DNA from 2 places in the Streptomyces sp. NPDC007983 genome. Region 2 is predicted to be linked to the other one. Evidence: riboswitches for the same ligand, from Rfam matches in the RefSeq annotation. Region 2 holds a riboswitch; the other holds the start of a gene.
What was found. A riboswitch is a leader RNA that binds a small molecule or an ion and turns the genes downstream of it on or off. The one in region 2 is predicted to bind cyclic di-AMP.
Positions count from the first base shown of each region.

Region 1: linked by a shared signal. The riboswitch ahead of ACFZCY_RS34525 (NlpC/P60 family protein) and the one ahead of ACFZCY_RS04610 (peptidoglycan DD-metalloendopeptidase family protein) in region 2 are both predicted to bind cyclic di-AMP.

Region 1 is NZ_JBIBJI010000016.1:9,181-13,144, forward strand. Features, by position in the region: gene ACFZCY_RS34510 (NlpC/P60 family protein) at 1-422, opposite strand, end outside; gene ACFZCY_RS34515 (hypothetical protein) at 648-1,001, shown strand; gene ACFZCY_RS34520 (L,D-transpeptidase family protein) at 1,167-1,892, shown strand; gene ACFZCY_RS34525 (NlpC/P60 family protein) at 1,987-3,168, opposite strand; cyclic di-AMP (ydaO/yuaA leader) riboswitch at 3,176-3,368, opposite strand; gene pcrA (DNA helicase PcrA) at 3,537-3,964, shown strand, end outside.
Region 2 is NZ_JBIBJI010000001.1:972,590-976,553, forward strand. Features, by position in the region: gene ACFZCY_RS04600 (hypothetical protein) at 1-303, shown strand, start outside; gene ACFZCY_RS04605 (SpoIIE family protein phosphatase) at 634-1,803, shown strand; cyclic di-AMP (ydaO/yuaA leader) riboswitch at 2,078-2,209, shown strand; gene ACFZCY_RS04610 (peptidoglycan DD-metalloendopeptidase family protein) at 2,221-3,384, shown strand; gene ACFZCY_RS04615 (aldo/keto reductase) at 3,544-3,964, shown strand, end outside.

The DNA of each region.
Region 1 (3,964 bases), on a different contig from region 2:
CGCTGGAGGTACTGGGCGGGGGAGGAGGCGAGGGCCAGCTGAAGGGTGGGGGCGACGGTGCCGGAGCGGTACTGGGCGGTGGCGAAGGCGCCGAGGGCGTTGCGCGCCGTGTTGAGGCGGGCGGTGCGGCGGGCGGCCTCGTCGCGTAACCGGTGGAGCGACCGCTGCGCCCGGTCGGCCGCGGCCCGGGCGCCGTCGTACTTCTCGGTCGCCTCCTCCGCCTCCCGCTGATACGCGTCGACCTTCGCCTTCACTTGGGCGGACGTCAGGCGGGGCTCGGCGTGCCCGATGCCCGGGAGGGCCGTCGCGGAGGCGACTCCCGCGAGGGCGAGGGTCGCGGCGGTGCGGATGGTGGTGCCGGTGAGCGACGAGCGGTGCCGCTGCTTCGGCTTCGTAGGGGGCTGCGGCGCCACTGCGGCGATTCACCTTCCATGCGGGGACAGGATGTCTTGTGAGGGGAAGCTAGGCCGGGGGGCGGCGCGGCGCGCTGAGATGACCGGAGCTGGACGGAATCGTCCTACCGGTGGCGTCCGCTGATCACGGGGTCGGCGCGGGGAGGGCGGGATCGGGGCGGCTGTGACCGATGTGCCGATCGGGGCCCACCCGGGTGACTGGCGGTGATATGTGCGGGGCTAGTCTCCGATGCCATGGACGTACTCATCAATGTGTTCGTCGGCCTGCACATCGTCGGCATCGCCGCCCTGCTGGGGGGCTTCCTCTCCCAGCTCACGGCGATGCGCGGGGGCGGCGCGCGGATGACGCCGGGCATGCTGCACGGCGCCCTGACCATGCTGGTCACGGGCGCCGCACTGGTCGGGCTGAACCAGGCGGACGATCAGACCGTCAACACGGTCAAGATCGGCGTCAAGCTGGCGCTGCTGGTCGTGATCCTGGGGCTGGTGTATGTGAAGCGGGACGAGGAGAAGGTGGAGCCCGCGCTGTTCGGCGCCGTCGGCGCGCTGACGACGGTGAACATCTTCATCGCCGTCCTCTGGACCTGACCCGGCACCGGCTCTCCCTCCCTTCCCCTCCCCTCCCTCCCGCGTCGCCGATGGGCCAACCGGGGGCGGGAAGGGGCGGAATGGGGGAAATCGCACCTGTAAGCGCAACCCGACGCGCTCTTCGACTGTCTTACCCGTCAAGGGCAAGCCCGGAGGGAGCGCGCAATGGGGGTAAAGGCAGAGTTCGGGGCGTGGCGGGCATGGCGCCGCCGTACGGCGGTGGCTTTGGGCATGGCGGGCATGGTGGTGCCGTTGTCCGTCGCACTCGGTACGGCACCGGCGCAGGCGGCGACGTCGTGTACGGCGAGCACCGGTCCGTATCAGAAGCAGGTCGAGAGGTTCCTCGGCCGTCCCGTCGACGGTCGGCAGTCCTCGGGGGACTGCCGCGCGACGCGGAGTTTCCAGATCAACCACGGCATCAGCCCGACCATCGGCTACGCGGGCCCCGTCACCTGGGGCGTCATGAAGCTGATCAACGCGCAGCGGGCGGCGGGGCACAACCCCAACGCGGCGCGTAAGTGCCCCACCAACAAGGGCCGCATCGCCTGCGTCGACCTCACCCGGCAGCTCAGCTGGGTGCAGGACGGTTCGCGGCTGGTGTTCGGGCCGGTGCCGGTGCGCAGCGGGCGGGACAAGTACGAGACCCGCACCGGGCTGAAGAAGGTCTACTGGCGGGACATCGACCACTGGTCGACGCTGTACCACGTGGCCATGCCGTACAGCCAGTTCTTCGACGGCGGCCAGGCCTTCCACTCCATCGCGGGAAGCGTATGGTCGCCGCCCGGCTCCCACGGCTGCGTCAACATGCGGTCCGGCGACGCGAAGAAGTACTGGAGCCTGCTGCGGAACGGCGACGACGTGTACGTGTACGGGCGCAAGCCGGGCACGTGATCTCGTGATCGCGTGATCATGTGACGCGGAAGCGGTGCGGCTGCCCGATCGCGCATCGGGCAGCCGCAGCGTCTGTCTACCGCCGTTACTACCGCTATGCGGGCCGGACGCTTCCGTAGATCGGCATCTCGGTGATCGGTGCCTTCTTGACCACATCCCCCGGCTTCGGGGCGTGGATCATCATGCCGTTGCCGATGTAGAGCCCGACGTGGCTGATGTCGTCGTAGAAGAAGACGAGATCACCGGGCTTGAGGTCGGAGGTCGAGACACGCGTACCGGCCTTCACCTGGTCCCACGTGGTGCGCGGCAGCGAGACACCGGCGGCCCTCCAGGCGGCCTGGGTGAGCCCTGAGCAGTCGTAGGAGGTGGGGCCGGTCGCGCCCCAGACGTACGGCTTGCCGAGCTGGGACTCCGCGAAGTCGATGGCCTTGGCCGCCTTGGTGCTGTTCGTGGAGGTGGAGGAGCCGGTGCTGGAGCCGCTGCCGGAAGAGGAGCTTCCGCTCGACTGCTGCTCCTGCTGCTGCTCCTGCTGCTGCTGGGCCGCGGCCTGCCGCTGCTTTTCGGCCAGCTCGGCCGCCTTGCGCCGCGCCTCCTCGGCCTTCTTCTTCTCGATCGCCGCCAGCCGCGCCTTCTCCTTGGCGGTCAGGCTCGCCAGCAGCCGGCGGGCCTGGGACAGCTTGTCCTGGACGGACTTCTTCTTGGTCTTCAGCTCTTTCTGGGTCTCGGTCAGCGACGCCAGGCTCTTGGCGGCCTCCCTGCGCTCCTTGGCGGCCTTCGCCGCCTGCGTCTGGAAGTCGTCGACGGCTCTCTTCTGCGAACCGGCCATCCGGCTCATCAGATGGGACTGGTCGAAGAGGTCCTGCGGGTCGTTGGAGAACAGCAGGCTCGCGGCGCTCGAGGTCATGCCGCCGTTGCGGTACTGGGCCGCGGCGTAGGTGCCGAGTGTGCGGCGGGCCTCGTTGAGCTTCTCGGTGTTCTCGGCGACATCGGCCAGCAGCCGGTTGACCTTGGTGCGCTGCTGCTCGGAGCGCTCCTTGGCGGCGTTGTAGTGCTGGGTGGCGGATTCCGCCTGGTGGTAGAGGGTGTCCACCTTCTCCTTGACCGCCTCGATCGACTGCGTGGTGCCGGGCCTCGGGTCGCCCGGGGCGGCGTTCGCGGTCTGGGAGAGAAGGGTGACGGAGGCGAGGGCGGCGGTGGTGAATCCGACGGCGGTACGGCGCCCGGTGGACGACGTGGCGGTGGGTATTCGGGTCCGCGGCTTGCGGTGCGACGCCAAGGGAGGCGACTCCTTCCGTGGACCGCCTACCGGGTTAGCTGTCGGGTTCGGGCGGTTCGGAAGGTTGCCCTACGGCCTCTGCGGATGGACGACATGTCGTACGCGTCGTACCGCCACTCGGGCCGATTCACCCCATGTTGCGTTGTGGGTCCCCGGCTCCGGGCGCCTTGCGACGTGGCCGGACTCGGCGGAGGCCGCCCGGGCCGGCGCGGTTCGCCGACGGGTGTACGGGCCGCCTGGGGGAGGACGGTAGCCAACTCGTGGTGCTCCTGTGAAGGCTGGTGGTCGTTTTGCCCGAAACCGTTTCGTGACATCCATGTGCAGTCCATGCGTAGGCTGTCAGTGCGGCCGCCTAAACTCGGTGAGCGATGAGCAGCCTCTTTGACGACAGCTTCCTGGCGGATCTCGGGCCTCCGAGCGAGGAGCCCCCGCCGCCCGAGGATTCCGCGCACCCGGACCCCGCCGGCGGTTCAGGCGGCGAGGACGTGCCGCACCACCTCTTCACGGGCGCTTTCGACGCGCCGGTGCCGAGCGGGGGGACCAGAGAGGCGTACTACCGGGACGGCGCGGCCCGCCCGGCCATCGACCCGGCGGCGCTGCTGGAGGGGCTGAACGAGCAGCAGCGGGCCGCCGTGGAGCACACGGGCTCGCCGCTGCTGATCGTCGCGGGGGCCGGGTCCGGCAAGACCCGGGTGCTCACCCACCGCATCGCGTATCTGCTCGGCACCCGCCACGTGCACCCCGGGCAGATCCTCGCCATCACCTTCACCAACAAGGCGGCGGGGGAGATGAAGGA
Region 2 (3,964 bases):
GTCCTGGGGAGCGCGGGTGGAGCGTCCGCCCACGGTTACGGGGGCTTCGACCCCTTCGGGGCGTATCAGGGCAACACGTGCGACACGTCCACCGGCGCCATCGTCGCCACTTCCGTGGGCGCCGCCACGGGTGACATCACTGCCGCCAGCAACTGCCTCAACTTCACCCAAGGCATCGCGGCCTACCAGGGCAACGACTGCGACACGGCCACCGGCCCCATCGCCGCTGTCTCCGGGACCGCGCCCACGGGCGGGATCACCGTCGGCAGCAACTGCACCAACATCGCCTACGGCACCCCCTGAGGCCACGAGAACCAAGGCGGCGGCTTCGGCCGCGGCTGACCGGGCCCCGGCGGACGCCACGGCCCACCCCGCGGCCTCGGATGCCTGTCATCCGGGGCCGCTCGGCGTCCAGGGGCGGCCACCCGGCGACGCATCTGACGACGCACCCACATGGCCGCCACCGGCTCGCACCGTGCCCCGGCGCCCGGGAGCCTGGTGACGGGGTCATGGATCCAGGGACAGCGGGAGAAGCCGGTGGCGCGGGTGCGAGGGACCAGGGCTCGTACGGGTGCCCGTACGCCCGTCCGTACGCCCGCCGCCCGGTCCTCGGTCGCGGCCCCCGGACTCGTCATGGCCGAGGAGGCCGTCCAGGCATCGGCGGGGCGCCGGCCGATCCGCTGGGCCCCCGCCGTCCTCCTGCTCGTCGGCGTCGCGTTCGACCTCGCCGCCCCGGCCCCGTACACCGCCTCCCCCTTCTTCGCCGCGGCCCCGCTGGTCGCCGCCTCCCTCTTCCCGCTGCGGCAGACCGTCGCCACCGCGGTCCTCGCCCTCCTCGCCGTATGCCTGCTGGCCGAACTGCACGGCGTGAAGGACCCGACCCAGGCCGCGACCGAGATCGCCACGGTGGCCACCGTCGCCCTGCTCGCGCTCGTGATCAACCGCGTCGTCCGCCGCGGCGACCGTCGGCTGGCGTCGGCGCGCGGTGTCGCGGAGGCGGCGCAGCGGGCCGTGCTGCCCGTACCGCCCGCCCGCATCGCCGGGCTGGACGTCGCGGCGCGCTATGTGGCGGCCGAGCGGTACGCGGCGATCGGCGGCGACCTGTACGCGGTGCAGGACACCCCGCACGGCGTACGGCTGCTCGTCGGGGACGTGCGCGGCAAGGGGCTGCAGGCCGTGGAGGTCGTCGCGGTCCTCATCGGCGCCTTCCGGGAGGCGGCGGAGCAGGAGACGACGCTGGAGGGGCTGGCGGGGCGGCTGGAGCGGGCACTGCGGCGCGAGGGCGCGCGGCGGGCCGAGCTGGAGGCGTTCGAGGGGTTCACCACCGCCGTCCTCGGCGAGATCCCGCGCGGCGACTCCATCCTCCGCCTCATCAACCGCGGCCACCCCGCGCCGCTGCTGCTGCCCGGCGACGGCGAGGTACGGCCCCTGGGGCCGGAGACGGCCGCGCTGCCGCTCGGGATGGGCGAACTGGGCGCGTGGCCCGACCGGGTGACGGAGCTGCGGTTCCCCGAGGACGCGACGCTGCTGCTGTTCACGGACGGGGTGACCGAGGCCCGCGACCGGCACGGCACGTTCTACGTACCGGAGGAGCGGCTGCGCGGCCGCCGCTTCCCCGGGCCGGGCGGGCTGCTCGACGCGCTGGTGGAGGACGTCGCGCGGCATACGGGCGGGGAGACCTCGGACGACATGGCACTCCTCGCGGTCCGGCGGCCGCCCGTATCGAACGGAACGACGGCGAACGGAACGACGGCGAACGGAACGACGGCGCCCGCTCCGGACACGGACCGTAGCCGACCGTGACGCGTACGCATAACGATTGACGCACGATCAGCTCGCCGGAGGTTTTTACCATCCCTTTTCAACCGGGGTGAAACGCCCCTACTTGTCCCCCGATGCTTACTAAGTTCATCCCAAAGCTGCGCGGATTCTTCAGAAGAGCTTGGAATCATGTCGCGCTCTCTATTAACGTTCGATAACGCAGCGCGGTCGACACAGCCGTCGCAGAGGCGGCACCGTGCGCCGTCGCCGAATCCCATACGTGCAGCGACAGCACCACCAGCGGCACCACGCACCACGGCGGTAACAGCCGCAGCACAGGGAACCGGGGAACCACCACCTTGGGGTGAATCGGGTCGAACCTGACCCGTAGGAGACCTTCCTGCTCCGAACCCGTCAGCTAACCCGGTAGGCGAGAGGGAAGGAAAGGAGTGCGCCCCGGTGGCGTCCAACAGGTCCGTACTGGACGAAGCTCCGTACCGCTCGTCCGGTACCGGCATCGGCACCGCGACCGCGTACGGAGTCGGCTTCGACGCCGGAGCCGGCGCCCGGCCCACGATCGGCCTCGGCGCCGAAGGGGATGATTCCTCCGTCGCCAAAGAAGCCGTCTGGGACGAGTGGAACCCGACGGAGGAGTCCATCGCCCCGCTGCGCGGCAAGCACCGCGTCGTCAAGCAGCGCGGCGGGACCATGGCCCGCAGCGGCGCCGTCCTCGGCGTCGGCGTCATCGCGGCGGTCGGCGCGGGCGGCATGGCGAGCGCCAAGGACCGGCCGGCCGTACCGATCTCCATGCCGGACCTCGCCCACGTCGCCGACGAGGTCAAGGCCCAGCTGCCCGCCGCCAAGGACCTGCCCGGCATCGGCTCCCTGATGGCCGACGACCAGGACTCCTCCCAGCCCGCCGCGGCCACCCTCACCACCAGCGCCACCGACTCGGGCGAGGCGCTGCGCACCCGCATCCTGCGGCAGGCCGAGAGCCAGCAGACCGCGGCGGACGACGACCGGCGCGAGGCCGCGGCGCGGGCCGCCGCCAAGGCCGCCGCCGACGACGCGGCCAAGGCCGCCGCCAAGGCCCGCGACCTGGCCGAGCAGAAGAAGGCCGAGGCCGCCGCCAAGAAGAAGGCCGCCGAGGCCAAGGAGAAGGCGGAGGCCGAGAAGGAGGCCGCGGCCAAGGCCGCCGCCGACCGCCCCGCCAAGACGTCCACGTCCAGCGGGCTCACCCTCCCCGTCGCCTCGTACACGCTGACCGCGGGCTTCGGCCAGGCCGGCGACCTGTGGTCCGCCGACCACACCGGCCAGGACTTCGCCGCCCCGACCGGCACCCCGGTCAAGGCGGTGGGCGGCGGCACCATCACCCAGGCGGGCTGGGCCGGTTCGTACGGCTACCGCATCGTGCTCAAGCTCGATGACGGCACCGAGATCTGGTACTGCCACCTGTCGTCCATGGTCGTCACCTCGGGCAAGGTGTCCTCGGGTGAGACCATCGGCCGCGTCGGCGCCACCGGCAACGTGACCGGCCCCCACCTCCACCTGGAGGTGCGGCCGGGCGGCGGCTCGCCGATCGACCCGATGCCCTGGCTGCGCGACCACGGGCTGAACCCGTGACACCCTGAACCGGCCGTCGCTTCCGGCGGCCCCTCGCTCCGGCGGCTCTGGCGCTCTCTCCCCCCTTGACGCCAGGGCCGCCGGTTTCTGTCATCTGCGGTCTGTCATCTGCGGACGGCAGCGGAATAACCCCCTCCACCACGAGCGTTGAAGAAACGCATGACTGAGACCCGCAGGACCATCGGCAACCTGTCCGTCTTCCCGCTCTCCCTGGGCGGCAATGTCTTCGGCTGGACGGCCGACGAGGCCGAGTCCTTCGAGGTGCTCGACGCCTACGTGGCGGCGGGCGGCAACTTCGTCGACACCGCCGACGTCTACTCCGCCTGGGCCCCCGGCAACCAGGGCGGCGAGTCCGAGACGATCCTCGGCAAGTGGTTCGCCTCCCGCGGCAACCGCGACGACATCGTCCTCGCCACCAAGGTCGGCGCCGGCGTCCCGGAGCCCCGCGGGCTCTCCTCCGCCGCCATCAAGTCCGGCCTGGACGAATCCCTCCAGCGCCTGGGCACCGACTACATCGACCTCTACTACACCCACTACGACGACACGTCGGTGCCGGTGGAGGAGATCATCTCCACCCTGG